DNA from 2 places in the Oxobacter pfennigii genome. Region 2 is predicted to be linked to the other one. Evidence: predicted binding sites of a transcription regulator. Region 2 holds the regulator's gene; the other holds the start of a gene.

Region 1 (16,846 bases), on a different contig from region 2:
AGTCGTTCATTAGCTCATCGATTGCCGTATCCTGTATGTCCTGCCCTTTGTAGTTATCTTGCAGCTCCTTTGCACACCCTTCAAAAGCCCATCGAATCAGTTTGATTGTATTTTCGTCTCTGAACTCCGGTTTAAAAAGGTTGATATTGAGATTGTCAAACAGAAAGTTTTCTCTTAGTTGGTAGCCCCGGACTTTCTCTATTTTCTCTAAATTTTCACGGACTTCCGGTGACTTTTCACGTTTTGCTTGAGCGATAAAGTCCGTCATTCCTGGGTGGCGTTTCAGCACTTCCAGTTTTTTAATTCCAAGCTGTTTGAGAATAGAATGTAAATCACCGCTGCTTGTGTCTATTTGGCTCATAATTTCCTTATCCATAATGTCTCGAACATATTTATATAGGTATAGATACAGGTTTTTCTTACTCCCAAAATATCGAAAGAGTATCCCTTTGCTGATTTGCGCTGCAGCCACAATATTGTTTGTGGAAGCATCCGCATATTCCTTATTGGCAAACTCGTTCAATGCTGCGTTTAATATACGCTCTTTTTTATCTTGTCCAAGGTTTTCAAATGTTTCATTCATCAGGCCACCGCTTTCCTCCATTGTTGACCACAATGGTCACTATAATAATAAACTCAAGTGACCATTGTGGTCAATAGTTTTTTAAAAATTTAAAAAAACTCGGTGAGGGGCGAACTTCAGGCCAATCCCGCCTAAGCGACGCTCGCGACAGTGAACGAAACAGGGATAAAGAGGTATAATATGGAGCCTGCGATATAGCGGGTAATAGGCTTTTAATAGGGTTAGTTTATTTTGAATTTTGGCTGTGCAGTCGAACTATAATTGACGTACCGTGGCTTATTTTACTTTTTACATGGACTGTTCTTTGATAATCTATCTGGCAATAGCTATGTCAAGTCAGGTACCGCCTGACGGAGTATACGTGGAAGTTACGCGATAATACCGGTCAAAGAGGCGGTTCGCGTTGTGTTCATCCACTCCTTTTCAATTATACGTAACCTTCACTTCAGCCCAGGGTTAAGTCCGCTGACAGGCTCATCCAAAATCAGAAGAGAGAGGCGGTGTAAAAGTGCCTGTATACAATCCACTTTCCATTAAGGCAGCAACTCAGGAGTTCCAGAAGGGGCAAGAATGCAGCCGATATTCAACCTGCTGAATATCAAAAGAAAGTTTCTACTTAAGGATCCACATATGCTGTATAATTAAGTTATGTCAATATAAAGCTATATAACAAAAGTTATACCGGATTCAACGGAAGTCGTTTGTGCTCCTTATAGCCTGCCTTAAGTGGTTCTAACCTATAGAAGCCCGGCGGTAATTATGGAGTCGAAAAGGAGGACAGCCCAATGAAAAAGCAGTTGATATTTATTACAGTTGTATTTGCCGTATTGGTTCTAGCCGGCTGCAAAGATAGCCAGGGTTCAGAAGGCACAAAAAATTCAAAGGAAAACCAATCCATAGAAGCAGAAAATAAAATAGGCACTCCTGCACTAACGGGAGCAGTGACGGATATACAAGGCGTGGGAGAGCTTGTAACCATAAAGGAGGCAGTGAACAAGGAGGCGGCTGCTCCAAACGGAGATACGGCTCAATATATATATGAGGTACCTGTCATTAACATTAATAAGCCTGGAGCGCAAAAAATAAACAGCATGTTTTCTGATCTGGAAAAGGATATGGAGGAACGTATCGGGAATGGACAGAATATGACCCTTTTCATAGGCTCAAAAGCATTTTTAAATGATGGTATTTTGTCGGTTATTATGGAAATAAAAAACCCCGGACCCTATGGAATACATACAGTTAATTATGATATAGCAACTGACAGGGAGATTGGCACCAAAGAATTACTTGAGAAATATGATTTTGATCCTCAAAATCTCATAGCCGAAATAAACAGGCAAAGGGAAGAAGAGAAAAGCAGACCTGCTGAAAAACGGCGCTTTAACGGAGATGTAATAGATTTATTTACTTATACTATTATAACAAATATCTATACTTTAGAGGAGCATAACGTCAAACAGCAGGAAATAGAGAATAAATCAAAAGAGGAAAAAGAAAGATATGTCATGGAGAACATCGGCAAAATAAAAGCTTATATCAATGGCGGCGGCAAATTTGTGTTTATTCACCGCGGAGTGCTGGAAGATAAGGAACTTGTTGTTGATAACTAAAGAATCATGGGAAGATAACGGCGGAGGTTACTATGAAAAGTATTTTGATTTTGGAAGATGACGAAAATTTAAGCCGGGGCATGGCCTTTACCTTTGAAAAAGACGGCTATATCACCCTTGCGGCAGGCTGCATAACTGAAGGGAAACAGGTGCTTAAGCAGCATAATATTGACCTTGTCATACTGGATTTAGGGCTGCCGGACGGAAACGGCATAGATTTATGCAGGGAAATCAGGACATATTCAAAAATTCCTATCATCATGCTGACGGCCCGGGATCTGGAAACCGACGAGGTGTCCGGCCTCTTAGCCGGCGCCGACGATTATATTACAAAGCCCTTTTCCCTCTCTGTTCTTAAGGCAAGGGTGCAGGCTCTGCTCCGCCGGACCGGGGAGGGAAGCCGCCATGTTATCTATTGCGGCAAATTCAGGCTGGATACCGATCTTTGCAAGCTTTTCAAGGAGGATGAGGAAATCCCCATCAGCGCCACGGAATACAGGCTCCTTTCTTTTTTAATGACAAATGCCGGGCAGGTGCTCTCCAAGGAACAGATATTATCTTCCCTGTGGGACAATGAAGGGAATTTCGTGGATGAAAACACACTGGCCGTCAACATCAGCCGGCTGCGGGCAAAGCTGGAGGGCGACCCGAAAAATCCCCGGACCATTAAAACTATTCACGGCATCGGATACATTTGGACGGGAGGGGTGTAAGGATGGCCCTTGCAGTTACCATTATCATCGCCGTTATTTTATGCTTTCTCACCGTATTTTTCAGTTACCGGTATGTTAAAAAAGCCTTCGATTCCATCGATATGGTTTTAGATTGCGTACTGGAGAAGAAGGCAGAGATTCCCTTTGAAGGGGCAGAAGACAGCCGGCTTTCCAAGGTTACAAATAAAGCCGTAAAAATCATTCAAATGAACACCATGGATATCTCCCAAACCAGGCGGGAGAAGGAAATTATCCAGAGCTTTATATCGGATATGTCCCACCAGATGAAAACTCCTTTGTCCGGCGTTGCCATGTATACCGACCTTCTGCTGGAGGGAAACATCACTGCCGTAGAGCAGCAGGAATTTCTATGGCGCATAAAAAAGGGGACGGAAAAATTGCAATGGATGATGGACAGCCTTGTAAAAATGTCAAGGCTGGAGGTAGGGGCAATTGAATTGTCCCCGGTTACAGCAGGCATCAAGCAAACCATTTCTGAGAGCATAAGCTCCGTTCTGGCGGCGGCGGCCAGGAAAAACATTTCCATTCAGACGGATTATTTTGAGGATGTTCCTTTGCTGCAGGACCGCAAATGGACATGTGAGGCAATAACAAATGTCCTGGAAAACGCCGTCAAATATTCTCCACAGGACGGAGAAATCAATATATCTGTGGAAACCCTGCCTATCTATACAAAAGTCAGCATTACCGATGGCGGTATAGGCATTGACCCTGACGAGTGGAACTCTATTTTCAAGCGCTTTTACCGGGGGCGGAGCGCTAAGGGCGTAGAGGGAGCCGGGTTAGGGCTCTATCTGGCATCCTTGATCCTTCAAAAACAGGGAGGTTATATCCTCGTGGACTCCAGGCCAGGACTGTATACGACTTTCTCAATGTTCTTACAAAACTGTAAGAAATAAACCTTAACCTGTCAGGCGCCTGTAAGAACTAAGGGTTATGATAAGACCATAGAGAAAGGAGGCATATAGTATGCCGGTATTGAAAGTACAGCATTTAAAGAAATATTACGGAAAAGAGCCCAATGTGGTCAGAGCCCTGGATGGCGTTGACCTTGAGATACAGGAAGGTGAATTTGTGGCTGTTGTGGGAACATCCGGATCGGGAAAAAGCACCCTGCTGCATATGCTGGGCGGTTTGGATACGCCCACCAGCGGCAAGGTTACTGTGGCAGGCCGGGATATTTCAGGAATGACCGATGAACAGCTTACCATCTTCCGCCGCAGGAATGTAGGCTTTGTATTTCAGAATTATAACCTTGTTCCAATTCTGAATGTCTATGAAAATATCGTGCTGCCCATTGAACTGGACGGAAACGCCGTAGACCAAGGTTTTGTAGACAGCATAATTGAAACCCTGGGATTAGGAGAGAAAAAAAGCAGCCTGCCTAACAACCTTTCCGGCGGACAACAGCAGCGGGTGGCTATTGCCCGGGCTCTTGCAACAAAGCCGGCCATACTTCTTGCCGACGAACCTACCGGCAACTTGGACAGTAAAACCAGCCAGGACGTTTTAGGGGTCTTGAAAATGACATCCACCAAGTTCCACCAGACCATGGTGATGATAACACATAACGAGCAAATTGCCCAGCTTGCCGACCGGGTGATCCAGATCGAGGACGGCAAAATCGCCACGGAAGGGCGGTGATGGCATGAGGAACAATAACCAGGCTGTCGTAATGAAGCTATCCAAACGAAGCTTTCAGGCCAACAAAAGCCGGAACATATTTGCGCTGGTTGCCATTGTGCTGACCACCGTTCTGATTACGGCGGTGTTCACCATTGGCATCAGCCTCTCCGACGGTATGCAGCAGATGCTGATACACAGTTACGGGCGCAGTACGGAGGTGGATTTTCAATACCTCACCGAGGACGAGGCCCGGCGCGTGGCTGAACACCCGCTGATTAAGGAATACGGCCTGTCAAGGCTTATTACCGTCACGGCTGAGGGAGCCTTCCGCCAGGCCCAGGGAGAAATTCATACGGCAGACGAGAATTTTGCCGGGTTTACCTTTAGCAAGCCGGCGACAGGCCGGCTGCCCCAAGGGGAAAACGAAATTGCCCTAATGAGCTGGATATTAGACGCCATGGGGTTGCCCCGGGAATTGGGGCAGGTGGTGCGCCTGGATTTTGAGGTGGACGGTACCCCTTACAGCATGGATTTTACCGTCTGCGGATTCTGGGACAACGACTTAAACCTTCAGCCCTACGGGATGCTGTATATATCCGACGCTCTGGCAGACAAACTGCTTAAGGGTGTGGATCCGGCGCAAACACGGCTGGGCGGCGGTTATTACGGTGTAACCAAGATTACCGCCAATATACACGGAAAGCTGTCCGAGCTTGAGGAAAATGTCAATACCATCCTCAAAGATACCGGAATTGACGCCGAGGCTGCAGGTGTCCTATTTAACGGGGCTTACGGCAAAAGGGGCGCGGACACGGGAATCATCGCGGCAATGGCAGTTATTATCGCCATTATACTGGTAAGCGGCTATCTTCTCATCTACAATATTTTCTACATTTCAGTTATGCGGGACGTGCGGTTTTACGGCCTTTTAAAAACCATCGGTACTACGCAAAAGCAGCTCATGCGCGTCGTCAACTTTCAGGCGCTGCTGCTCTGCACCACCGGTATTCCTGCAGGCCTTATCTTTGGGTATCTGCTGGGCATAGTGATGATCCCCGTGCTGCTTGGCTTTCTCAGCATCGACTACATGCCGGCGCCCCCAAATCCCTGGATCTTCCTGCTGGGGGCGGCGCTGGCCCTCTTTACGGTTCTTGTAAGCTGCTACGGCCCCGCCAAAAAAGCAGGTAGGGTAACTCCCGTGGAGGCGGTGCGGTATACGGGCGTTGCCGCAGCTCCTGCAAAAAAGACAAAAGGCGGCAGCAGCGGGGCCAAAATATCCCGCATGGCCTGGTCCAATATTTTCCGCAGCAGGAAAAAGGCATCCCTTGTCATCGCTTCCCTGTCTGTGGGGCTGATTTTATTCAACATTGTCTATACTCTGGTTAACAGCTTTGACGTAAACAAGTTTCTGCAAAGCCATATTAACGGTGATTTTCTGATTGCCGACGCGGATTATTTCAGTTTTGCCAGGCCTTATGCGCCAAGCTATACATTAAGCGGAGACTTGCTGGCGGACGTGAAGGAACTGGACGGCGTACAGGAGGTTGCCAAAGTCTATTATGCCAACGGCTTTGCTCCCATAGAGGGAAATATCAAGGACGGCCTTATTAATTCTCAGCGCAGAAGGATTTTGTCTAAGAAGCCTTCCCTGACGGAGCAGGAAGTCGAGGAAATCATTGAAAAGACGGATTTCAGCGCCTACGGGGATTTCATAGACGCCCAGGTTTACGGCTTTGACAGCTATTGGCTGGATAAGCTGGAGGAAAATATGGTCGAAGGAACCTTTGAACGGGAGAAGTTTTTGTCCGGGGATTACCTGCTGCTTGGATTTGACGGTGAAGGCATGGTCCGGGTGGGTGATACCGTCACATTCTCTTTGGAGGGTAAGGACCGAGAAGAACGCAGCTATGAGGTCATGGGCCGGGTGGATTATCATGCACTCAATTCTTTAGGCGCCCATTTTGTTTCCATGCCCGGGTTTTCCGTCTATCTTCCGTCCTCGGAGTTTGAAAGACTTGCAAACCCCGATATCATGTCGGCTACGGTCATCGCGGAGGAAGCCTACATTGACCGCCTTCAGGCAGAAATTGAGCTGCTGCTTGTAGGGCATCCTCAAGTGGACTTTCGTTCCCGGGCTGATTACATTGACGAGATGAAAAGTGACAACCAGCAATTGGCCCTCATCGGCTTTACGCTGTGTACCGTGATTTTACTGATCGGTATGCTGAATTTCGTCAATACCACCATGACCAACATTTTTTCCCGCAAACAGGAGCTTGCCATGCTCCAGAGCGTGGGCATGACCGCCAAACAAGGCAAAAAGATGCTTGTATTGGAAGGCATATACTATATGGCGCTGGTACTGATTGCTTTTGTAACAATAGGCTATATAGTCAGCTACTTTACCGTAAACACCATAACCCAGGGCAGCGCCGCATATACCTATCAATTCACCTCTGCGCCTCTTATGATCTGCTTCCCGGTACTGCTGCTTCTAGCCTGCATACTGCCTATCCGGGTGTATAAAAATATTTCCCGGGAAAGCGTGGTGCAGCGGCTGCGGGAAAACCAATAATACAGGCGGATATGTAGAAAAGGGCGGTTCATGTGAGCCGCCCTTTTCAGCTATTTAGATTTTCAGCATAGTTTCAGCACTTCGGCTAACTTGACCCGAAGTGATCAGCTTTGGTGGTAAGACCTGCTAACAACGCATAAAATTACATGTGGCTCAGTTTAATCAAAGCGAATGATCCTTAGTCGTCCTGCTTTCCAATATTACAGCGCCGCGTCTCTTAGGCGGAACAGGGCAATCCCCGTTCCGGCCAGTATAGTTGTTACAACACACAGCACCAGCGGCGCGGCTGCCGGCTGGACGGCTTTCAGCGGCGTGATCCAGGAGAAAGGCGAAAGGGCGTAGAGTACTTCGGGAATCTGCTGCTGCTCCCAAAAAATCTCCATCAGGACGAACAGGGTGAGCAGGCCGTAGCTGATCCCGGTCATCCACTTCGGCAGTGCGCCGAAGAGCAGCAGCGCGATACCGCCAATGACCCAGATCGCAGGGATCATCCCCGCCATTTCAAAAAAGAGCCGAGAAAGCGCTCCGCTGTCCCCGGTGCCAATTACTGCACCCAGGCCCACGCAGAAGCCGGACACCAGCAGAATGGCCGCCGAGCCGCCGAAAATGTAGGCCATATGACTCAAAACCAGCTTCTCTCGGCGCAGGGGCATGGACAACAGTGTCTCTCCTTTGACCGCTTCCTCCCGGCGCAGAATGCCCGCCGCCATCATCACATAGACGGAGATCAGTATTCCGAAAACGTAGAGCATCAGCGATAAAAACGCCCGATCTATGCCGCCCAGCCGCTCAATCAGTCCGGCTAACGCCTCCGCCGAGCTGACCGCGCTCACCATCAGATAGCTGGCATAGCCCAGCGCTAAGGAAAAGATGGCGTAGAAGCAAAACCAGGCGAGAAACAGCCCCCTTTGGTTGCGCCAGGCAAGGGCGGAAAGACCTCGCAAGCTCGGCTTGGCAAAAGCCCGTCCCGGTCGCTGGGGTACAAGCCCCGCGCCTACATCCCGCCGCGCCGTCAGCCACAAGGACAGCGCCATGAGCGCTGCGCCCAAGGCCAGCGGAATCAGCAGCAGAGGGAACCGTTCGACCGCAAAGGGGCGGATAAGCAGTGGCCACTCCAACGGGTTGAGGAAAGCCAGGAGATTTTCCCCGCCGCTCACGTTCCACAAAATATGCAGGCCGAACAACAGCCCCAACAGGCCAAAGGACATCCCACGGGCCGCCGTGGCGCTCACAAAGAACTGCGCGACTACCCCCGCCACAATCCCCAGCACACAGGAGGCAGCGAAAAAGCCCAGGCAATGAGCCAGTGAGCCAACGAATCCAAGGCCAAGGGCAATCATTGCGAATATGGTCAGTACCGCCGCCATGGCGTTGATTAAGACCATACTCACCAGCGCTGCTGCCAGGGTCGCCAGGCTGCCGGTGACGTTGGCGCCGAGCAATTCCCTCTTGCCCTGTTCCTCTGCCAGCCGGGTATGGCGAATTATATAGACCATGCTGAAAATTCCGCCGACCAGCGCCAAAAACACCTTGGTGCGCCAGGTGACGAAGCCGGCCACCGAGATATCCAGCAGCGGGCCGTGCATGGCCACGGTAAGGGGATCGATGAGGCTGACACCCATCTCTATGAGGGCCTCCTGGGTGGGGAACAGCACCAGCGACGACACTGTGTTAATCGCCACCCACGCCCCAGGTAGCAGCAGCCATACAAGGGTGAAGATGCGGTTTTGCCGCAGGTACAGCCTCATTAGAGAAAGTGTGCCGTGAAAATATCTCTTCACCTTAAGCCCTCCTTTTTAGCATCCTTCTTGTAGTAGTTTAAGAACAGCGCTTCCAATGTGGGTGGTTCCTGTTTATGGATGAGTGCTTTCAGTTCCTCCATGCTGCCCTCTTCGATAACTTTCCCCCCACGGATGACGCCGATCTGGTCGCAGACGGCTTCCACCTCCGAAAGAATGTGGCTGGAGAGAAAGACTGTCTTTCCAGCGTCCCGCGCCTCTTTGATGCACTGCTGGAATACGCCCTCCATCAGGGGATCGAGACCGGTTGTGGGCTCGTCGAGGACAAGCAGCTCCACATCGGACACAAAAGCCGAGATCAGCGCCACTTTCTGGCGGTTGCCTTTGGAATAGGCTTTGCATTTTTTAGTGGGGTCGAGATCAAAGCGGTCGATGAATTGCTCCCGGCGCTCCTTGGAATAGCTCCCCCGCAGCCGGCCAAGAAAATCGATGACCTCGCCGCCGGTCATGTTATCCCAGAGCTGTACGTCGCTGGGCACATAGGCCAGGCGCTTGTGCAGCTCCATCGCATCCTGCCAGGGGTCGCCGCCTAAAAGCTTCACCTGCCCGCCGTTCTTTTTCAGCAAGCCAAGCAAAATGCGGATGGCAGTGGATTTACCTGCTCCGTTGGGGCCGATAAAACCGTAAATACTGCCCTGGGGTACGGAAAGCTCAAGGCCGTTTAAGGCGGCAGTTTTACCGAACCGCTTGATTAAACCATGAATTTTGATAGCAGACATATCTTTTCCCTCCTTACTGTTTGTAAAAGCATTTGCGCAGCACATCCAGGTATTTGTCAAAGTCGGCGTTGAGGGCCTCCACGTTGATGTCCTCAACTTTTTGATCTCCAATCAATTCCAACGAACGGTGGCCGTAGTTTTCTAGCGCCCAGATAATCAAGTCCCGGATTTTGTCCGACGGCACATCCTGCCGGAACAAAGAGATATCCAAGTTGCCCAGCAGGCACTCATATCCATAGCTCATCATCTTCTCAAGCCGCTCTTTCAGTTCGGCGGCGATCTCGGCTGACTTTTCTGTGGTCAGCCGCTTGATAAACTCGAAGATAGGGGGGTAGCGCTGGTAAACCGTTCCTTTTAGCATGGCAGCCCGGCGGTAACGGGTAAGAAGGTCGCCGCCGCAGTGGCCGATTTGCTCGTAGAATTCCCGGCTGACCACCCCGAACACATAGTCGCAGAGGAACAGGAACAAGTCCTTTTTGCTGGCGAAGTAGTGGAACAGCGCCCCCTTTGAGATGCTCGCCGCCTTTACCATCTCATTGGTAGAGGCTAGATCGTAGCCCTTTGTAGCAAACTCCATCAGAGCTGCATTGATGATAACATCCCGCTTTTCTTCCTTTAGGCTGATGAAGTTTTCGTGCATTTTTACCACGTCCTTTTTACAGATTGACCATATTGGTCGGTATCTGCAGTATAGCACAACCGACCGAAGTGGTCAATAATAAAAGGCAAGATTGAGAAAGAATTGACCAGGCATCAAAGTCGTATATATCTCGTATGTTGACCGTCTTTTATGTTGTTCCTCTATAGTTGCTTCCTTATGCACCCTGTCCGCCAGCTACCGATTTGAAGCAGCGCAAAAAGAATGGCTGCAATATAATTGTATTTATAAAAAAGGTACAGGTTGGATACCAGAGGAGGGCAATATTGAAAATGTGTTCGAAGGAAGCTTTGGCTGACTTCCGAAAATTCTTTAATCCTGATATAATAGTTGCAATAATTATGGCTATAACGGGTGCCAAAGAGAAAAAGTGTAAAATAAGAGCAGAGCAGGTCAAGCGCACAAATTGTATTGGGTGATATGCTATCTATAAAAGGAGGTGCATATCATGCACGCATGGGAATCTATACAAAAAACATTGGATTACATTGAAGCAAATATGAGTGAGGAGATTGATATTGAGCAGATTGCGAAAGAATCATCATTATCTGTTTTTTATTATCAGCGCTTGTTCTCACGTCTTGTTAAAAGACCATTTCGAGAATATATAAAGCTGCGCCGATTAGCCCGCGCCTGCGAGTTGCTTGCCGATAAACAACGCCGCATTTTGGATATTGCGCTGGACTGCGGATTTGGAAGCCATGAGACATTTACAAGGGCATTCAAAGAAGCCTACAAAATGACGCCGGAAGAATACCGCGAGCATCCGGTGATGCTTAATCAGTTTGATAAGCCTGACTTATTGTTAAACTACACAATGATTGACGAAGGTGTTCCGCTTATTAGCGATGGCCTTGTGCTGGAGTTTAACCGTAAAACAATCTCTGAGCCAATTCCTTTTATGGGTGTAACAGGAATTATTCCAATTGAGGGGCAAATGCCGCTTGGTGAAGCTACAGGTGTGGATATGCCTGGTGAGGTCTGGAAAAAATTCCACAAAGAAAAACATACCATTCCTCGGGCAAAGGATAGCCGTGAACTGGGAGTTGCTTATCTTGGAGATGTACCTGAAGGGTATTTTACTTACTTTGCTGGTGCGGAAGTGGCACAAGGAGCAGAAGATGCCCGCTTTGTTAATTGGGAACTTCCGGCAAGAGAATATATTGTCTGCGGATTTGAGGCAGAAAACTTTGAACAACTTGTAACCGTAGCTATTAATAAGGCTGTAAAATATAGCGGTCTTTGGCTTGAAAAACACGGATTGACTATGGATGTTTATTCTCCCGAAGTGTACTACGACAGTTCTCCTGACGGGAACTACATGGAATTGTGGATGCCAGTAAAGGAAAAGAAATAACAATGGTTTGGTATTATCGTAATGATGTCAAGTCCGCAATTGTCCGATAATGTGCAATAACCTTATTCTAAAGTTGGAACACGTTATCCATATAATATTAATCTGTTAAAAAGGGGCTGTGGCATTAGTCACTTCAGTGGGTTAAAGCCAGAACAAAAGCACCCCGTTTCCTAATCTATGAACTGCTCCCTTCATGATTAACAGTGTTTTTATATTTCACCGTCTCTCATAAAGGGAGCAGTTCACTATGTGGAGCGAGGTGCTTAATTTCATTATTTTAATATGTTTTGTGGAGACTGCTTTTTATAAGTTTGACTTATGAAACAGCCCTTTTGCTTTGCATAAACATTTACCAACATTCATCTGCTTTTGGGAATATAGGCTTTGTCAACGCCTCTAAGTTGGGCTGAAGCTTCACAACATATTTTCAAGCCATTACCGGCAGGTTTTGATGTGCTTCTTAACCTTTTTCATCGCCCAGTCATAGTGGCTGGAAGTGGCTGAAACGCAATAGCTGCCAAGTGTACTCGTTCCTGTCCACGAAAAATGGTTTTTTGTAAATAATTCTTCATTTGAAAATGATTCAATCATAGCCATTACTGCGGTATGGCTTTCTTTGACCATTTTTTGCGACTGGGCATATGGCGTAGCCTGATGTTTATTCCAAAACCCCACGTTCATTTGGGAATATGTCTTCCAGTTATAGGGCTCCGGCAGAAAGGGCTTTGGTTTCCCGCCCTGATTGGCTTTCACCCAATTTAGCAGCAACTGGTGCCATTCGTAAAGATGGACCAATACGTCCCGCAGATTTTTATCCCGATCCCAGTGTGACTCTTTTTTATTGAAGCCGTTACCGAAATTGAAGGAGGCATTCTGCTCATGGTCCGTCATAGTGTCAATGAGCTGTTCCAGCTTTTCAAACTGTTCCTTTGCCGTTTTAATTAAATCCGGCTTTGTTGCAGGTCTTGACATAGGTTAACCTCCTTCTTAACTTTACTCCCATTTGTGCTTGTTCCGTACATTCCATCTGTACTGCCCGTTGGAAGGGCTTTGGCGATAACTTTATTTCATGGCTGAACCAGCATTTTTAGTGTCTTTGACTGCATATTTATCATACCGCACATAACATGACAACAGTACTTCATGTTATGTGCTCTAATAAAAATCTTTTATCTTCTCGATTTCCCCCAGCAAATTATCCTTTACGCTTTGGGGATCCAAAACCTGAACAGCCCTTCCAAAGGACAGCAAAAATCCATACAGCCAATAATCCTCCGGTAAGTCAACTGATACAAGAAATGTTCCGTCTTCATTTTTTATAACATTTTTTGTATCAAATTCATCATAGACCCTATGGGCCATGTAAGAAGAAAATTTCATTATGATATGGATAAGCGCCTCTGATGAGGCGTCCGGTGTTTCTATGGCAGGCGGTGAAAGTTCCTTGTCCGCAAATGTTTCCGGCATTACTTTAACAGCTGATATTCTGTTAATCTTAAAGGTCCTGTAATCCTGTTTTAAAAGGCAGTAGCCTTGCAAATACCATGCCTTTGATTTAAAAATAAGTTTTAGAGGATATACCATTCTGCTTGTTGTTTCTCCGTAGGTGCTTGAATAGGTAAATTCAATAGCCTGCTTTTTTATAATTGACAGCTTGAGTATCTCAAAGCGTTCCTTATCCCGCTTTGCATTCCCCCAGCGTGAAAAATCAACCTCAATCCAGTTTGTATCTGTTTTATCAAAAAGAGTCCGCAATTTTGAAAGGATATTGCTGACATCAATATGCTCGGTGGATGTCAGGCTTTGCAAGGCAAATAGTATTTGATTTTGTTCTTCCTCTGAAATGGTAGTTTTGTTCAAGACGTAGTTATCCAAAATAGAGATACCCCCGCCTTTACCCTGCACGGTGTATATGGGAATGCCCGCCGCCGACAGTATTTCAATATCACGCAATACTGTTCTGACAGAAACCTCAAAGCGTTCTGCCAGCTCTTTGGCTGTTGTGCTTTTCTTATCCAGTAACAAATACACAATTTCAAAAAGCCTGTTTATCTGCATACAATCACCTCATGGTTAATTATACTACGGTAACATGACAACAGAAAGTCATGTTATAAGCAACTATATTTGAATAAAAAACCAGGATATACTTTTAGGTTAATGTGATAAAACGGCGGTCAAAGATATGGATAAAAAACACCTTAAGGGAAAATCCCTGAAAGGCGCCGAAGAAAAAATGGGCGTAATTACCGCCCGTTAATTTCTGTTGTGATTGTCCTATGTTCTTGAGTCGAAACCTCTTTACAGCAAAAGCCCATGCGACAAACTCCAAATAATCAAAATAATAAAGGCCTAGGCGTATCAGGGCTTTCGCCAAAGGAGAGATTAAATCCGTTCTCTTCCAGTAAAGCTTTTACCGCCGCCTCTAAACCTCCGTTTTTTTCTGATATCTCTGCCGTCCGAAGTAGGCCAATTAATTCCGCGTTACCTTCTTGTTCGAATACGACAATTAATGGCTGCCCCATACTGCTCCATTCTGTAAGCCAGCCTTTTTCATCTATACGCATACCTCCGGCTAATATTACCTTGCTTAAATCCTTCGGCAACAGGCGGTATTCCAGTAGATATACATATATGGTTCTATCGGCAAGATTATCGAATTCATTTACCAGTTCTAAAAACGAAATTTTGCTATCAATTATTTCAACTTCGGAAGTCTGTTCATAATTAAGAATTTCATTATTTATAACCTCCCAGGCAATGGATTCGATACTCGAATTGCCATCGTTTGGGGAACTTTTTTGCATTCCGGAAGCGCCCAAAAGTACAGTAGTGAAGAGGGTTGCTGCAAAGAATACAGAAGAAAATATTAGCACCTTTCGCGTGAAGTTCTTACTTTTCATAATTGCGCCGAGCCGCTCCTTAAGAGCCTTTTTTTCCTCACACATAGTTGTGGATAAAACTGTCTTCGGTGTTTTGGCTTCGGCTACCATTGCAATCAGAGTATCGCCGTAATTCTGCCTGCCAACGGTATCAAGGCACTTTATTACCGCTCCGTCACAAGCCAGTTCACAAGCCCGGTCTATTTCACGGCGCACAAGGTAAACAACGGGGTTAAACCAATGCAACTCGCCCTCCAGTACCGATAGCCACTTTACAATCAGGTCGTGCCGCCGTAAATGAGTGAGCTCGTGAAGAAGAATATTTTGAAGCTGTATTTCAGAATATTCCCTGTCCGGCAGCAGGATAACAGGACGTAACATCCCGATGAGCATGGGTGTGGGTGCAAGAGTATTGCGGTAGAGCCGGGGCATGCGTTCATTTCTCATTTTCTCCCATTTGAAAATATGCTTTGAGCTCGTCAATGTCAGCTTCGGATAATTTACCGCGGTGGCAAAGCGCGGCGACAAAGTTTTTTGCGTTTCCGTCATATAGTTTGTCAATCATGTTCTGCTCTTCAGCCTGAATATATTCCGCCTCGGAAATATTTGGAGTATAATACAGTACATCTTGTTTTTGCGCAGTAATAGCCCCCTTATCTGCAAGGCGGCGTATCAGGATATTGATTGTGGATTTTTCCCAACCTTTTGTATTTTGCAATTCAACGCGGATGTTTGTAAACGATATGGGCTTTTTCTCGCGCCATAGGATTCTCATAATTTCAAGCTCCGCATTGGATATCTTTTCTGCCAAACTCATTTTACTACCTCCGTGTTACAAACGTAATACATTATATGTGTTACGCTTGTAGCACGGATTTGTCAATCTTGTTTTTGATAGTTGATTCTTATGAACCCTGTCCGCCGGCTGCCTATTTGAAGCAGCGCAAAAAGAATGATTGCAATATAATGTATTTATAAAAGAGATACAGGTTGTGTACCGCATTATATGTAATCTGCAATGGAAAACCAATAAAATAATGATAAACAAGCAACGGTTAAAAAATTTATTTAAAAATGAACCATTTGAAATGTGGCGACTATTTACAGGTATACGGGATTTAGAGAGGAGGTCAATATTGAAAATATGGTCCGCAATAAAATTTAGACAACCCCCCCAGCGTTATATGTTTGCGGATCTGGTGGATGAGTACGGCGGTTCGATTTACAAGTTTTGCCGGAGCCTTACTTATTCCAGGGAAGATGCAGACGATTTATTCCAGGAAACATTCTTAAAAGCCTTTGAACAACTGCCAAAACTAAGCGCCTCGGACAATCCGAAGGGTTTCCTCTTTTCTACCACGTTATATATCTGGAAAAGCTGGAAGCGTAAGTATGCCCGCCGTAAAAGGTTGGCCCCAATTGAAAGTCTGGATGATAATAGCGCAGTAGGCGTACATATGGAAGATAGTTTTATGGCACAGGAAGAAGCCCGTATTGTCCGGGAATTGGTTGAGTCCTTGCCGGATAAGTTCAAAATCCCCATTATCCTATACTATACCGTTGAAATGAGCGTGTCAGATATTGCCGCCGCCCTAAAACTTCCAGCGGGTACAGTTAAAAGCAGATTGTTCAAGGCCCGGAAACTTGTTGAGAAAGGATTGGTTGCGATTCATTATGAAAAATAAAAATTATAATGTGGATCTGCTGCTTAAAAATGCTTTGAGCAGCACGGAAATCCCTCCCACGGATTTAGTGCAAAAAGTGAAATATGAGTTGAGCAAGGAGGAACCTATTTTGAGAAAATCTGCTATAAGGCCTTCTTTCAGCGCGGCTGCCGCCGTTGTTATGGCCCTTGTGTTTGTTACCACTACCGCATTTGCGGCCTGGTATTTCCTCTCACCCTCGGATGTGGCAGACAGGTTGGAATCCCCTGTTTTAGCCGAAGCATTCCGCAGTGACGATGCCTTGCTGGTAAATGAAACAAAGTTCAAGGGCGGTTATGATGTGACTTTCCTTGGCATTGTGTCCGGCAAAGGCTTGACTGAATTGGACGGTACGGTGGATACTGCAAAATCCTACGCAGTAGTCGCAATTGCAAAACAGGAAGGCTCCATGCCTGATACAAGTGGCGAGGACTTTGGCAATGTTCCCTTTTTTGTCTCGCCGCTTATCAAAGGCCAAAAGCCTTGGCTTTATAACATTGCCAGTATGAACGGCGGATACTCGGCCTGTGTGGTAGACGGCGTCATGTATCGCTTAATCGACTGCGACAGTCTGGAGATGTTTGCCGACCGGGGACT
Region 2 (16,846 bases):
ATCTATCCTCTTTAATAGTTCAGAATCATCGCTGTTTAAATCCCTATCCACTACCGTCTCTAAAATGTATTCAAGATTGTTGATTGAGTTATAAAAACGCTCCAATCCGGCTTTTGACTGCTCCAGTAAGTCCATGCTGAAATTAAGGGGTGTCCTGTAATGTCCTGACAGCATGAACAGCCTTATTACTTCAGGCTCATATTCATTTAATATATCCCTTGCAGTAAAAAAGTTGTTTAAAGACTTAGACATCTTCTGATTATTTATGTTTAAGAATGCTCCATGCATCCAATACCTGGCAAAGGGTTTTCCCGTCTTTGCCTCACTTTGTGCAATTTCATTTTCATGATGAGGAAATATTAAGTCTGAACCTCCTGCATGAATATCAATCGTATCTCCTAAGAGCTTTGATGCCATAGTTGAGCATTCTATATGCCATCCCGGCCTGCCTTGGCCCCAGGGGCTATCCCAGGAAGGTTCACCTGGCTTCTTTTTCTTCCACAAAGCAAAATCCATGGGATCTTTTTTTCTTTCATCAACATCCACCCTGGCACCGGCTTCTAAATCGTCGAGGGTTTGATGAGACAATTTGCCGTATTCATTGAATCTGACGGTATTAAAATAGACGTCTCCGTCAACATTATAAGCAAAACCTTTTTCTTCCAGAGATTTTATAAAATCTATTATTTCATCTATAAGCTCTGTTGCTCTCGGATTTATTGTAGCTCTTTTCAAGCCCAATGCATCAGCGTCCTTATAATATTCTTCTATGAATTTATCCCCCAATTCTTTTACGGTGATTCCGTCATCATTAGCCTTCTTAATCATCTTGTCATCTATATCCGTAAAGTTTTGCACAAAATTAACCTTATATCCTCTGTATTCAAAATAGCGTCGTATGGTATCGAAGGAAATAAATGTCCTGGCATTTCCTATATGAAAAAAATTATATACCGTAGGTCCGCACACATACATGGAGACTTCGCCTTCCTTTAAGGGTACGAAATCCTCCTTTGCCTTGGTGAGAGTATTAAAGATTTTGATTCCCATATAAAATTCTCCTTATTAAATATTAAGCAACTTATATTTACTATGCAAAAAAATAAATAAGACTCCTTCTCATATCAGAGACGAAGTATATCCGCGGTTCCACTCTGTTCAGGCTTTCACCCGACTCATATCTCTTTAACGGGAGGCTCCGCCAGGCTATACTTATTTCCAGCCTGATACTCCTGGGCGCACTTTCAGCATATGTATCCGCAGTTGCTTTCAGCCATGGCGACTGCTCTCTTAGGACCTTAAATACCTACACTTCCCACTCAAAGTATTTACACCTTTCTTTTACATATTTTATTCTATTGACTTAATTTTGTCTACAATTATAAAATAACTGCTATATTATTATATTCTTTACATCAAAAACAGCAGATACAATTCTGTATTGCTGCCGTTTTTGAATGAGCCAATATGAAGGATTATTGATTACCTTACATAAATTAGTTTGCCCAAATTGTCAAATTACATAACATAAACTAAAAGTTTTACTTTATGGAATACATTAGATTTAGCTGATTTTGTATTTGTTCATTCAATTTTTCTATCCTGTCAATATTTCCTACATCCTTTAAAGGTTGTCCATATGTATGTCAAATTCTTTCTTTATTTTTGGATAAACATCCTCGACTTTAACATCCACAGGAGCTATGTCTGTTCTCTTCTTATATTCCACAATGCCTTCGCCTGCTTTTTTGCCCACAGTAATCCTTATAGGGATTCCAACAAGGTCGGCATCTTTGAATTTTACTCCGGCCCGCTCGTTCCTGTCATCCAAAAGGACATTGAAACCCATTTCAACCAGGTTTTCATATATGCTCTCAGATAATTTCACCTGCTCCTCATTAACTGAAATAACCGGTATGATAACCACATCAAATGGTGCTGCAAGTATCGGCCAGATAATACCGCTTTCATCATTGTGCTGTTCTATTATGGACACTATTATCCGGTCAATATCCATGGAAAGCTCCAAAGCATGAGAGTATTTTTCACTTCCGTCTTCGTCAATATAATAGGCATTTATTGAACCTGCCAGTTCAGTGCCTATTTTTGACAAATGACCTATTTTTATTCCTTTTTTAAAACTAACGGGGCTGCTGCAATATGGGCAATTATCCTTCTCCGTAAAGACCTTTAAATCCCCTATAATATCTGCCGTAAAATCTTTGCCGTAATTCACGTTTATATAATGGTAACCTGTATCGTTTGCTCCTGCCGCCCAATTTTTCATGTTTAAAACTTCATCATCTGCAACCAATATATCTGCTTTTATCCCAATAGGGCCTGCAAAACCCAATTCAGCATCAGTGACTTTTTCAACGACGTCTTTATCCGCCATCACTATGGACTTTCCTTTTATAAGCCTTAAAAGTTTCTTTTCATTTAGTGATCTGTCTCCTCTTATCAGTGCCGCCACAGTTTTTCCGTCAATTTTATAGATCAGGGTTTTGACAAGCTTTTTTGCATCAATTTGTAAAAAAGCTTTAAGCTCATCTATAGTCTTAATATCCGGAGTTGAAATCTTTTCAAGCTTTAAAAACTCCTCGGAATTTCCCCCCTCCGGAAGACATTTTGCTGTTTTTACATCTGCTATGTAGTCGCACTGGCTGCAAGTTATAAACTCATCTTCTCCTTCATGGCTATGAGTTATAAACTCTTGAGTGTTAAATTCATCATAGCTTGTTATACAATATCTCATATTCAACCTGCCCAGTACATTCGAAAACAGCTTATATATGATTTCGTATGATGTTTCGCTATTTCTATTGTCCTTCTCAAAGAAGTATGCTTCCATCGCATAGGATACTCTGGAATTTATAAAAGTATCCCGCCCTTTTTCTCTTGTATTTAATATCTGTCCTATGCGATACAGATACAATGGAAATGCCCGGTAGGATTTAACATCCTTTTTTAATATATCCACAAAAAAATGAGAATTTTCCGGGGTTTCCTTATATACAAGGCCAGGTATATCTATCTCCTGGCTCCTTAACTTTTCTAATTCCCTCCTTAAGGATTCCTCTATCTTACTTCGCACTTTAAGGCCTAAAGGAAGATAATTATACAATCTGGGTGAAATCCTTCTTACAAGGCCTGCCCTCGCCATAAGACGGCTGCTTAATGTTACATAATCTGCCGGCGCTTCTTTTAAAGTGGGCATAAGCAATGAAGATACTCTCATATGTAAATCATATCCTTTCCCTTTATTGACGCTAAACTTTAATCTCATCTATGCTTGCAATCGCCATGGCAGAAATTCCTTCCCCGCTGCCTGTAAATCCAAGGCCTTCCTCAGTGGTAGCTTTGATATTTACACATTTTATGTCAATTTCCAAGGCCTTTGAAATACTAAGCCTCATATCTTCTATGTGAGGTGCCATTTTAGGCCTTTGTGCCACTATGGTAGCATCGATATTATTTACTATACATCCTTCTTTTTTAAGGAGGCAATTTACATTATGAAGCAATTCAATACTTGATATTCCTCTGTACTTTTCTTCAGCATCGGGGAAGTGCCTGCCAATGTCTCCTAATGCGGCTGCTCCTAAAAGCGCATCCATGATGGCATGAACTAAAACATCCGCATCCGAATGACCTAAAAGCCCCCTTTCAAATTCTATTTTAATTCCGCCTATTATAAGGTCCCGTCCTACAACTAGCTTATGTACATCGTATCCCATTCCGACTCTCATATATTTACCCCCTCTTTCTGTTATTCAATATTGCTTCAGCAATGTATATATCCTCGGGAGTCGTAACTTTTATATTCTCGTAGCTTCCTGAAAATAATTTTATTTTAAAACCCAGTCTTTCCACAAGAACGGTATCATCTGTCCCTATAAATTCATTTTTTACAGCTTCTCTATGGGCACTGAAAAGTATATCAAATTTAAAGGTCTGAGGAGTTTGTATAGCGTATAAAGTAGCTCTTTCCGGTGTGCTTAATACAAAGCCTTCTTCATCCACTACCTTGATTGTGTCTTTAAGGGGAACGGCACAGGCCGCAGCACCATATTTTTCTGCTTCCTCAACACTCAAGTCAATTATTTGAGATGTTACGAGAGGTCTTGCACCGTCATGGGTTACTATAATATCACAAGCGCCCTTCAATTCACTTAATCCTTTAATTATGGATTGCTGCCTTATTTCTCCTCCCGCAACCAGGCTGATGGATTTTTTTATCTTATTTATCTTATATCTGTCGATTATATCTTTTTTTATATAATCCATTTCATTTTCATTTGCCGCTATAATAATACTGTCCACATATTGTGAGGACTCAAAAGCCTCAAGTGTATATGCTAAAACAGGCTTATTATTTATTTCAAGGAATAGCTTATTTACTTCTGCTCCCATCCTTTTACCTTTGCCGGCTGCTACAACTACAGCACCTATACTTAAACCTCCGTACAAATTTCTTCCCCCTTTTGCTAAACAATAAAGCTACAAAAAATTGAAATAAATTCCGTGTTTCCACGGAATTTATAGTTAAACTGCTTTATCCATTTGTGCCTTAGGCTTTGCGAAAATCATCCTGCCTGCGGCAGTTTGAAGCACACTGGTCACTACTACTTCTATGTTTTCACCTATATATTTTCTGCCTCCGTCAACGACTATCATGGTTCCGTCGTCTAAGTAAGCAATACCCTGCCCTGTTTCCTTACCGTCCTTTATAACCTGAATGAGCATTTCTTCACCGGGTAATACCACAGGCTTTACTGCATTGGCAAGTTCGTTTATATTCAACACATCCACGCCCTGAAATTCTGCTACCTTGTTCAGATTATAGTCATTTGTAACAACCTTGCCTCCTAGCATCTGGGCAAGCTTTAAAAGCTTTATATCCACTTCCACGGCACCTTCGAAATTTTTCTCCACCATTTCAACGGGAATGTTAAGTTCTTTCTGGATTCTGTTTAAAACATCCAAACCCCTTCTTCCGCGATTCCTTTTAAGCGAATCGGAAGAATCGGCAATATGGCGTAATTCCTCCAAAACAAATCCCGGTATGACAAGAGGGCCTTCCACAAATCCTGTCTGGCAGATATCAAAAATTCTGCCATCAATTATTACACTTGTATCTAATACTTTAGGCTGTACTCTATGTTCACCTTTTTGAGCTTTTTGCTTATTGCCTATTTTCTTAAAGAAAGAAAATAAGTTATAAAGTTCTTCTTTCCTCTTTATTGCTATATTGGCACCGATTGATCCCAATACAATATTCAATATGAGAACCAGAATTGTGCCAATATTATAAGGTAAATTGTTCAGGGAACCTGCAAAAAGATTGGTAATGACCAACCCGATAATCAATCCGAAGATAGCCAGAAAAATGTCGTTCATAGGCATCTTTTGAATGCTGGTTTCAATAAATTCCGTAATCTTTCGTACCAGTGTTACTATCAAAGGTGACACTATAAAAAATATTATTCCGCCTAAAAGGGTCCCTATAACAAAAAACAATATTTCATTGAAACTACCTTGTTGAATAATAGCCAAATTCTGTATAAAGTCTGTTCTCAGCAATGTTAACGATAACGTAAATCCAAGAATAAGTCCGATTATCGAAAACAATATTCGAATTATTTTATTTAGCAAAAGCTTCACCTCCTTATCTTAGTATTTACAAATACTTTATACATTAAACAATATTTCAAAATATCGCTGTAAATTACCATAATATCTCCATGGGTATTAATTTTAATATATTATATATACCGAAAAAATTCAACCTAATTAAACCTTAAATATTTATTAACTGTCCTCACCGAATAGAGTATCTTCAATTATCCTGTCTATTTCATAGAATTTCAAACCTGTTACCACAATCAGTTCACTGAAGAGTATTTGCTTGGCATTTTCTAATATTTTTTTCTCTCCCGGTGACAAACCTTTCTCCCTATCCCTTATCATCAGATTTTTAATAACATCGGCGATACTATAGATGTTACCGCTTCTTATTTTATCCATATTATTGCGGTATCTTTTGCTCCAATTGTCCAGACTATCCGATGTCTTTTGCCTGAAAACATCCAATACCTCATAATGTTCATTATAACTTATTACATTCCTTATTCTAAAATCATCCATTGAGTCCATGGGTATCATAACTCTCATATCATCTATTGGAATTCTCAAAATGTAATATTTCTTTTTTTCACCCAGTATCTCCTTTTCCTCTACAGATTCAATTATACCTGCACCATATACGGGATATACTATTTTATCGCCAATATTAAACATATGCATCCACCCCTTGAATTATAGTTCTAATACCAGAATACTCACCAAGGGGTAATTATGATAAAGCAACTTTGTAAATACCGCAAATAATTTTAATAGTTCGCTGAACTTTTGTAAATTACACTATAAAACTACGCTCTAAATAAGAAATATATAAAATTAAGTTTTATATTACTCTTGAGATAGATTGACAAATACAGTAAATAAAAACTATAATTATCTTAAATAACTAAAAGCTGCCAGGGAGTGAATTAATAATGAAAGATGTTATTATTGACGATTTTCAAAATATTGTATCAGAATCCCTAATAAGGCATAAAAGCATAATGGATGTTTTATCAAAATTACAGGAGTCAGGTGCCAGAATAAACAGGGCTCTATCCAAATCCATCACTTCATGCGGATGTATAGAGATAAAGGCAAAGAAGCAGGAATTTCCTGCTGAAATACCTGAAGATATGACTCTTGATGATTTTAATAAATGTATGAGCAACCACATTGATGGAGCCCTTTGCGAGAAATGCAGAGAGGTGCTTGAAAAAGAAATTGGCAGTAACTTATATTATGTCGCTTCACTTTGTAATGTACTTGATATTAATATGTATGACGTTATTTTAAAAGAGTACAGCAAATTAATGATGCTTGGCAGATATAATCTTAGGTAAACCCGCATAATGCGGGTTTTTTAATTTTATATATGCCTGTCTAAAAGCACCTGTTCTTCTAGTCTTCTTAAGCCTTCCTTTATTGCCTTTATCCTGATTTCGCCTATACCTTCCACATTGTCAAGCTCCTCGTTGGAAGCCTTTAATATATTTTGAAAATTTCCGAAGGTGCTGATTAAATTATCTATTACTCCCGAAGGAAGCCTGGGTATTTTGTTCAATATTCTGTATCCCCTTGAAGATACAGGCTGATCAAGGACTCCTACATCCCCTGCATATCCAATGTTGCCGCATATTGCCAAAAGATCCAAAAGCTCATCGTCGGACATCAAAGCGATATTATGAAGACTATCCCTGTATAGGGCATCCATAGGGTATATATAATCTCTTATAAGCTGGACACTGTTTGCTTCAACATTATTAACCAGCTCGCTCATCTGCATGCTTATTAAACGGCCTTCATTTCCAAGCTCATAAATATATTTTTCAAGCTCATCCACTATTCTCAATACCATCTCAGATCTCTGCACTGCCAAAGAGACGTCATATAAAGTCACAAGATCCTCAAATTCCAACGCAGATAAATTATTCATGGCCTGGTCAAAAGCAGAACGGTACTTTTCCAGAGTTTGAATAGCCTGATTTGCATTGGCAATTATTATGGATGTATCCTTTAAGACATGCTTCATACTTCCTTTATATATGGTTATAATATTTCTTCTCTGGGATATGGATATTACAACAGCATTTGTCTGTTTTGCCACCCTTTCTGCAGTTCGATGCCTGGTTCCCGTCTCTTTTGTTGTTATAAAAGGATCGGGAATCAGGTGGGTATTTGCATATAGAATCTTTTTAAGATCAGAGCTTAATATTATGGCGCCGTCCATTTTCGCAAGTTCATAAAGGTATGAAGGGGAATACTCGCTGTTTAAATTAAAGCCCCCCTCAACCAGGCGCAAAATCTCCTCACTGTCCCCTATGACAATTAAAGCCCCGGTTTTCGCACGAAGCACATTATCCAGACCGTCTCTTAGCGGTGTTCCCGGGGATACCATTCTTAATATGCTTAAAAATTCCTTTTCCCTCATTCTGCCCTGCATTATTACCCTCCTAAAACTATATCAAGAGCTTCATACACATCCTTGACTCCTAATACTTTCATACCTTTTATATCCTTCACGGCTTTTAAGTTATCCTCCGGTATGACCACTGTATCAAATCCCAGCTTTAAGGCTTCCTGTACTCTTTTTTCAATAAAGCTTATTCCTCTTACTTCCCCCGTTAGACCTACTTCTCCCAAAACAATCATCTTAGAATTAATATTGCTGTTTTTGAAGCTGGAGGCTATGGAACATATTATGCCTAAATCAGCTGCAGGTTCATCAATCTTTATTCCTCCTGCCACATTTACATAGGCATCGTAGGTTTGAAGCTCATAGCCCACCCTTTTTTCCAGTACAGCCATAAGCAATACCACCCTGTTATAATCAATTCCTGTCGCCATACGCCTTGGCATACCAAAACCCGTTTGACTTACCAATGCCTGAAGCTCAATTAACATAGGACGGGTACCCTCCATACTGCACACCACAACTGTACCCGGAACTCCACTGGGTCTGCCTGACAGCATCATTTCCGAAGGATTCATAACCTCGACTAAGCCTGCATCCCTCATCTCAAATATTCCGATCTCATTTGTGGAACCAAATCTATTCTTAACGGTCCTTAGAATACGGTATGTATGATGTCTTTCACCCTCAAAATACAGCACAGTATCCACCATATGTTCTAAAACCCTGGGTCCTGCTATGGCACCTTCCTTTGTAACATGGCCTACAATAAACACTGCTGTGTTTGTTGATTTTGCTATCCTCATGAGGGTGGACGTTGCCTCTCTTACCTGACTTACGCTGCCGGGAGCCGAGGTGAGGTCCCCCCTGTATACCGTTTGAATGGAATCAATTATGGCTACCGATGGTTTGTAATCATGTATATATTTTTCTATTATTGATATATCTGTCTCTGATACTATATATAGATTATCAGAGTCAATTTTAAGCCTGGCGGCTCTTAATTTTATTTGTTTTTCCGATTCTTCTCCAGATACATATAGTATGGTTTTATTTGCTTTGCCTATACTATCGGATATTTGAAGCAAAAGAGTCGATTTTCCAATTCCCGGGTCTCCTCCCACTAAAACAAGAGAGCCTTTAACAATGCCTCCTCCTAATACTCTGTCTAATTCACCCATTCCAGTTTTATATCTGTCCTCTTCTTCTATTTCAATAGAGGCAAGTTTTTTTGGAGACGACTCATTTTTAAACAGCTGCTGGCTGCTTTCCCCTTCTATTTCCTCGGTAAAGGAATTCCAGCTTCCACAGCCCGGACATTTTCCCATCCATTTCGGTGATTCATATCCGCAGTCATTACATACAAAAATAGTTTTTGTTTTCATACTTAATTACCCCTCTGATGATACCAACTTTTTAACATCATTTTAATTATACCAATATATGCATAAATAGAAACCTCCACATCTTTTGATATGGAGGTTTTATGTGCGCCGCACTTAAGTTCAGCTATTTTTTAGCAAAGTCCAGTTTATCGCCATCTGCCCGTACAATTATGCTGTCACCTTTTTGAATTGTACCTTTTAGCATCTCTTCTGACAATTTGTCTTCCACAATTTTTTGTATCGCCCTTCTTAGAGGCCTTGCACCGTAATTTAAGTCAAATCCTTCTTTAGTAAGGTTTTTCTTGGCATCCTCGTCAAATTCCACGTTAATTTCAAGCTCATCTAACCTCTTAGCCACATCCTTTAACATGAGGTCGACAATTTGGCTTAAGTCGGCCTCTTCCAGCTGGTGGAATACTATTATTTCATCCAGCCTGTTTAAGAACTCCGGCCTGAAGGTGTGCTTTAATTCATCAAGGACATTTTCCTTCATTTTCTCATAGGAGGCTTCCTTTTCCACTTCGCTTACGGCAAAGCCTAAAGTTCTCTGCTTTCTTATGGTGTGGGCGCCTACGTTTGATGTCATTATAACTATGGTGTTTTTAAAATCAACGGTCTTTCCTTTGCCGTCAGTCAGCCTTCCGTCTTCCAGTATCTGAAGAAGTATATTGAACACATCGGGATGGGCTTTTTCTATTTCGTCAAACAGCAGCACCGAATATGGATTCCTTCTGACCTTTTCTGTCAGCTGTCCGCCTTCGTCAAATCCCACATATCCGGGAGGAGATCCAATCAGCCTTGACACCGTATGCTTTTCCATATATTCTGACATATCTATTCTAATCATGGCCGTATCATCACCGAACATTGCTTCGGCAAGGGCCTTTGACAGCTCTGTTTTCCCCACTCCTGTAGGACCTAAGAATATGAAGGAGCCTATTGGCCTCTTAGGGTCTTTAAGCCCGACTCTCGCCCTTCTCACAGCTCTTGCGACGGCTCTTACTGCCTCCTCCTGCCCTATAACCCTGTTATGGAGTATTTCTTCAAGCTTTAAAAGCCGCTCTGATTCTTTTTCCGTAAGTTTATTTACAGGGATATTGGTCCATTTTGCAACTACTCCTGCTATTTCTTCTTCACCCACTATAGGCATGGTGTTCTCGCTCTGCTGTCTCCAGTTGCCCTTTAAGCTATCCAGCTTTTCCTTCAATTCCTTTTCTTCATCTCTTAACCTTGCTGCCTTTTCATAGTCCTGGCTTCTTATGGCTTCTTCCTTTTCCTTTTCCAGTTCAAGTATCCTGCCTTCAACTTCTTTGAGGTCGGGAGGTGCTGTAAAGACCTGAAGCCTTACCCTTGATGCAGCTTCATCAATAAGGTCAATGGCCTTATCGGGAAGATACCTGTCTGTGATATACCTGTCGGATAAACTGACTGCTGCAGCTATGGCTTCATCGGTTATTTTTACTCTGTGGTGTGCTTCATATTTATCTCTTAATCCTTTTAATATTTCAACAGCAGCTGCTTTATCGGGTTCACCAACCATTACAGGCTGGAACCTTCTCTCCAGTGCCGAATCCTTTTCTACATGCTTTCTGTATTCATCGATGGTTGTTGCACCGATGCACTGTATTTCTCCCCTTGCCAATGCAGGTTTTAAAATGTTGGATGCATCAATTGCCCCTTCGGCAGCACCAGCGCCTATAATTGTGTGCATTTCGTCTATGAAGAGTATTACATTGCCAGATTTTTTAATTTCAACCATGACCTTTTTAAGTCTTTCTTCAAATTCGCCTCTGTATTTGGAGCCTGCCACCATTGATGATAAATCAAGGGTAACTACTCTTTTATCTTTAAGTATTTCAGGAATTCTGCCGTCAACAATCCTCTGGGCTAATCCCTCAACCACTGCTGTCTTTCCGACTCCGGGCTCGCCTATTAAAACCGGATTGTTCTTGGTTCTTCTTGACAGTATTTCAACCAATCTTTCTGTCTCATTTTCTCTGCCTATAACCGGATCGAGCTTGCCTTCCCTTGCCATTTCCGTCAAATCCCTGCCATGCTCATTAAGAGTGGGTGTGCTGGTATCTTTATGAACCGCTTCGTTTTTCTTTCCGGGTATGGTCTCGCTTAAGCTCTTTATTATTTCTTCCCGTATTTTGTTAAAGTCCACGCCAAGAGCTTGAAGAGCAGTGACTGCCACTCCTTCTCCTTCTTTTATAAGACCTAAGAGCATGTGTTCAGGGCCAACGTAATTGTGTCCTAAATTTCTGGCTTCTATTATGGAAAGTTCCAGAAGCCTCTTAGTTCTTGGAGTTAATGCTATTTCGCTTTGATACATTGAGGGTACGCCTTTTCCCTCCAGTGCCTCTACCTGTTCCCTTACTTTCTCAAGGGTTGCGCCCATCCTTTTTAATATGTTGGATGCGTTGCCTTCGCCTTCTTTTATTATTCCTAAGAGTACATGTTCAGTACCTACATAGCTATGGTCAAAATATTGGGCTTCTTCCTGCGCTAAAAGCAGTACCTTTTGTGCGCGTTCGGTAAATCTTCCATATAACATTTAATCACCTCATTTTAAATTTTCTCTTACATATTTTGCTCTTTTTACATCTCTAGATTCGGTATCGAGGTCTTTGCCCTCAAGTTTAATCAATGTTGCCGGCTGAGTATTTATCATCAGCTTATTTAAAGTTGTAATGTCTATATCCTTTATTATTCCGAGCTCTATTCCCAGTCTGACATTAGACATTAATCCTAAAGATTCATTATTTGACAGCACCCTGGCATTCTGGAGTATTCCAAGGGCTCTCCATATGCTGTCCTCCATCCTTGCCCTTCCGGATTGTAAAAGCTTTGCCCTTTCAATTCGCTCCATATTGATTATTTGCCCTGTAACTGCCGCCAGATTTGATATTATCTCTTCCTCCGACAGTCCTAAGGTTATCTGATTTGAAATCTGGTATAGGTTGCCCTGGGTATTAGAACCCTCCCCATATATTCCTCTTATTGTAAGGCCTACCTGTGTTATTGCATTTAGTATTTCGTTCAAATTCTTTGTCATTGACAGTGCCGGCAGGTGTATCATAACCGATGCTCTTATGCCTGTTCCTATGTTCGTAGGACAAACTGTTAAGTAACCTGCACGCTGATCAAATGCATAATCCAGTCTTTCTTCTATCGTATCATCTATATTATCAGCAAGCTTGTAAGCTTCCCATAATTGCAGGCCGGGATTAATGGTCTGAAGCCTTATATGGTCTTCCTCATTAATCATTATGCTCACTGTTGAATCATCATTTACAATGACGGCTGAATTTTTATAATTTTCCGCCAGCCTGGGGCTTATTACATGCTTTTCGACCAAGGACATCCGCTCAATATGTGATATATCTGCCATCTCGATCAATTGAAAGTTTCCCGCAGGCATTCTATTTTCCTTAAGCATGAATGTACTCAGCTTTTTGATAATCTTTTTTGATTCTTCATCATTCATTACATGGGGAAAATGATATCCGCTAATATTTCTTGCAAGCCTTATTCTGCTCGAAAGAACAATATTGCTGTCCGGTCCTTTGGATTCTATCCAGTTACCCATCATATCCCTCCTATTTCATATCCTGACTTTCCAGGTTCTTAATTTTATCCCTTAATTCTGCTGCTTTTTCATATTCCTCATTATCTATGGCTCTTTTAAGTTCATATCGTAATTTTTCAATGTCCCTTTTTATTTTTATAATGCCGCCTGTTCTTTTTGGTACTTTCCCCGTATGCTGGGTGTTTCCGTGTATTCTTTTAAGCAGTGGTTCCAGCCTGTTTCCAAAGGATTCATAGCAATTGCTGCAGCCAAATCTTCCTGTCTTTTTAAATTCTGCGTAATCAAGCCCGCATTGAGGGCATTTTATATTTTCCTTTGGTGTATAAGGCATGGCACCTGACCCTGAAAAATCCATAAGACTGGAAATTATATTGGAGAAAGAAAAAGGGGCATCGTTCATTGGGTTGTTTTCTTTTTCTCTCGCACATTGTTCGCATATATGGAGCTCGGTTTTTTCTCCATTTACGATCTTGGTCATATGCACATTTGCCGGTCTCTTGTTGCATATCTGGCAAAGCATACAATTACCTCCTTATTAATGTTAGAGCTTAATATAATAGCACTATGAGCATGGATTTTAAAAGACTTGCTCTGATTGAATCCTTATCAGGGGATTGAATATTTATAGCCTTATCGTTTACTGCTGCTTTCATCAATGCAGCTTCCCTTGGAGTTATGAGATTTTGTTCTAAAAACGCATCTATATAAGATTCTGCCGAGCTCTGGGATATGGACTGCCCTATTCTGTCACTGATTAAGTCCTTGAAATATGCGTTATTATCCAGACTTACCCTTGTTATTCTGATTGAACCTCCGCCGCCTCTGCGGCTTTCGATATAATAGCCTCTGTCAACAGTAAATCTGGTCATAAGTACATAATTTATCTGGGACGGAGCGCAGCTGAACTTATTGGCAAGCTCGTTTCTTTGGATTTCCAATATGTCATCCTGAGAATTGTTCAAAAGCTGCTTTATAAATTCTTCAATTATATCAGATAGTCTTGCCATTAATCATCTCTCCTGACTTTGACTTTCTTTGACTTTTATTATAATTATATTCCATCTGCATAAGAATTCAATGCTCATATTACCAATATATCCGAATCTACAGTTTATTTTTGCCGAATAAATCAGCTTATACCAATATCTCTTATACTTTTGCTGTCATTCTATTGATTTCTCATGATTTTATATTAAAGAATTTGTGAATTTTTAAATTCATCATAAACTTCTCTAATGCTGGAACTATGTTTTTTAAATATCTCTGATATATTAGGATCAAAATGCTTGCCGGATCCCTCGATTATAATATTTAATGATTCTTCAAAGGGATAGGCCTCCTTATAGATTCTTTTGCTTGTCAATGCGTCAAACACATCGGCAGCGGCAACTATTCTTGCACTTAATGGTATTTCGTTTGCCATAAGGCCGTTAGGATAGCCGGTACCATCCCACTTTTCATGATGGCACTCGGCTATTTCGATGCCAATTTTAAATATACTCCTTCCCCACTTTTTCACCGTATCTTCGGCATCTTTTAAAACCCAGCCGCCGTATACCGTATGAAATTTCATGATTTCAAACTCATCTCTTGTAAGCTTTCCGGGTTTTAAGAGGATATCATCTCTTATGCCTACCTTCCCTATATCATGGAGGGGGCTTAATCTTTCAATACTATTTATATAATCAACATTTATCACATTTCTGTATTTTTCTTCCTCATACAACAGCTCTGCGATGACCCTGGAATAAGTTTTCATACGGAAAATATGCTCGCCTGTTTCCGAATCCCTTTGTTCTGCTAGCCTTGCAAGAGCTTGAATTGAGCCGATTATCATATCATCAAAAAATATGCTCTTTTCCAGGCACAAGGTAATGCTGTTGGCTATTGTCCTCAAAAACTCAACATGCTCTTTTTTGTATATATTCTTTTTATTGCTTGAAAAAAATATTATACCGACATTCCTGCCGTTATTTTTAAGAGGAAATGTTATTGAAGCCCTGATTCCTTCTTCTATAAGGACAGCATTATAATCCTTCTTTGGTTTATCTGCCAGGTATTCCTCAAGGTCATTTATAATCCTTTCTTTACCGCTATCCAATATTCTCCCGAGACTTGTGTTTTCTATATCTGTTTTATAACCCAAAAGTCTCTTGGGGAGATTCATATGATATTTGCTGGTAACACCATAGGATGCCCTAACTGTTTTTCCGTCTTCACCAATCAGAGCAATGCCTATATACGTATAAGGTATGAATTCCCAAAAAGATTTATAGATATAATCCAATACTTCTTTGAATGATACGTTTTTGTTCATATTCTCTATTAAAAGTATCAGGCCATTGAATTTATTGAATACATCTTCATTTTCCGCTACTGTAGCATTTGTTTCTCTGCTTTTTTGTACCATAGACGGCATAATAACCGCTGCTCCTGATTGTGCTATTTTGCTGTCTTCTTCCATGGACTTTGGTAATTTATCATGTATACTTATCAAAAGATACGCAAAAACAATAAGAGTCAGTATTAAAACTGCAGTAGCAATATATAAAAACAATTTATTTTCCGGATCACCATAATAGTTTTTTGTACCAATGGCTAAAAGCATAAAAGTTGGTATGGACATAAGGATAATCAATAATATCATGGTTAAAAAATTACGTCTAAACATTAGAGCTACAGATTTGTTATTTCTCTTCTCCACCGTACTCATCCTCCAAACCACAGAACATTTGTAAAAAACATATTTATTTATATATCGGATAAAATATCTATTTTTAAAGTCATTCTAGCTATTTTGCATAAAACTTCCTACAAAAAAGTATCGTAACTTAAAATTAAGTTACAATACTTTTTGCACTTTGTAGAAAAAGAAAAGCTGCTATTTTTAAAGCAGCTTTCCAATTTACTATTCTTTGTATACTCCCATGTTTCTGAATTTATTATACCTGTCCTCCATAAGCTCTGCCTTTGACAGTTTTAGCAATTTTTGAAGCTCTTCTTCTATTGCAACTTTTATATTTAAAGCTGTCTTTTCAATATCATTATGGGCACCACCCAATGGTTCCTCAATTATCCTGTCAATAACTCCAAGGCTATGAAGGTCCTTGGAAGTAAGCTTTAGTACGTCTGCCGCATCAATGTTTCTCGATGAATCCTTATAAACAATGGATGCAAAGCCTTCGGGAGAAATTACAGAGTAAATGGCATTTTCAAGCATCATAACTTTGTTTGCCACCCCCAAAGCAAGAGCTCCGCCGCTGCCGCCTTCCCCTATAACAATAGATATTGTAGGTATTGACAGGGCGGACATTTCGAAGAGATTCATGGCAATGGCTTCTCCCTGCCCCCTCTCTTCAGCTCCTATACCCGGATATGCACCGGAGGTATCTATAAAGTTTAAACAAGGGCGGTTAAACTTTTCTGCCTGTTTCATCTGCCTCAATGCCTTTCTGTATCCTTCGGGATTTGGCATACCGAAATTTCTTTCAATATTCTCTTTTGTATTTCTTCCTTTCTGCTGGCCTATAACAGTGACAGGTATTCCATCAAAGTCGGCAATTCCGCAAACTACAGCCTTATCATCTCCATACCTTCTGTCACCGTGTAATTCAATGAAATCCTCCATTATTAAAGGCACATAATCCAAAAATGTAGGACGGTTTGCATGTCTTGCAATCTCTACCTTCTGCCACCTGGTCATATTGGCATATATATCTTTTTTACTATCAGTGAGCTTTTCTTCAAGCTTTATTATTTCCAATGACAAATCAATACCTGTATCCTTTGCAAATTCCTTAAGCTCGGCTATCTTTCTTTCAAGCTCATTTACCG

The links. Region 2 encodes CtsR, which represses protease genes until heat stress. Its sites were predicted from a motif close to AAGGTCAANNAAGGTCAAAT; they were not measured.
Region 1: a site for CtsR is predicted at 12,685-12,704, ahead of OXPF_RS18270 (ClbS/DfsB family four-helix bundle protein). Genes of this name have one in related genera too.

What each region holds. Positions count from the first base shown of each region.
Region 1 covers NZ_LKET01000051.1:213,714-230,559, reverse strand. The annotation lists gene OXPF_RS18320 (TetR/AcrR family transcriptional regulator) at 1-583, opposite strand, end outside; gene OXPF_RS18315 (hypothetical protein) at 1,369-2,196, shown strand; gene OXPF_RS18310 (response regulator transcription factor) at 2,229-2,909, shown strand; gene OXPF_RS18305 (sensor histidine kinase) at 2,912-3,829, shown strand; gene OXPF_RS18300 (ABC transporter ATP-binding protein) at 3,900-4,574, shown strand; gene OXPF_RS18295 (ABC transporter permease) at 4,579-7,131, shown strand; gene OXPF_RS18290 (ABC transporter permease) at 7,332-8,912, opposite strand; gene OXPF_RS18285 (ABC transporter ATP-binding protein) at 8,909-9,649, opposite strand; gene OXPF_RS18280 (TetR/AcrR family transcriptional regulator) at 9,663-10,289, opposite strand; gene OXPF_RS22650 (hypothetical protein) at 10,574-10,726, shown strand; gene OXPF_RS18275 (AraC family transcriptional regulator) at 10,756-11,664, shown strand; gene OXPF_RS18270 (ClbS/DfsB family four-helix bundle protein) at 12,100-12,636, opposite strand; gene OXPF_RS18265 (helix-turn-helix transcriptional regulator) at 12,820-13,722, opposite strand; gene OXPF_RS18260 (M56 family metallopeptidase) at 14,001-14,993, opposite strand; gene OXPF_RS18255 (BlaI/MecI/CopY family transcriptional regulator) at 14,983-15,363, opposite strand; gene OXPF_RS18250 (RNA polymerase sigma factor) at 15,683-16,231, shown strand; gene OXPF_RS18245 (DUF4179 domain-containing protein) at 16,341-16,846, shown strand, end outside.
Region 2 covers NZ_LKET01000062.1:45,365-62,210, forward strand. The annotation lists gene cysS (cysteine--tRNA ligase) at 1-1,044, opposite strand, end outside; T-box leader at 1,124-1,332, opposite strand; gene OXPF_RS19010 (YbaK/EbsC family protein) at 1,625-3,286, opposite strand; gene ispF (2-C-methyl-D-erythritol 2,4-cyclodiphosphate synthase) at 3,270-3,749, opposite strand; gene ispD (2-C-methyl-D-erythritol 4-phosphate cytidylyltransferase) at 3,754-4,470, opposite strand; gene OXPF_RS19025 (PIN/TRAM domain-containing protein) at 4,546-5,655, opposite strand; gene OXPF_RS19030 (CarD family transcriptional regulator) at 5,812-6,300, opposite strand; gene OXPF_RS19035 (nucleoside triphosphate pyrophosphohydrolase family protein) at 6,558-6,965, shown strand; gene disA (DNA integrity scanning diadenylate cyclase DisA) at 6,992-8,065, opposite strand; gene radA (DNA repair protein RadA) at 8,068-9,420, opposite strand; gene OXPF_RS19050 (ATP-dependent Clp protease ATP-binding subunit) at 9,545-11,977, opposite strand; gene OXPF_RS19055 (protein arginine kinase) at 11,987-13,012, opposite strand; gene mcsA (protein-arginine kinase activator protein McsA) at 13,023-13,532, opposite strand; gene OXPF_RS19065 (CtsR family transcriptional regulator) at 13,561-14,019, opposite strand; gene OXPF_RS19070 (HD-GYP domain-containing protein) at 14,205-15,716, opposite strand; gene OXPF_RS19075 (acetyl-CoA carboxylase carboxyltransferase subunit alpha) at 15,921-16,846, opposite strand, start outside.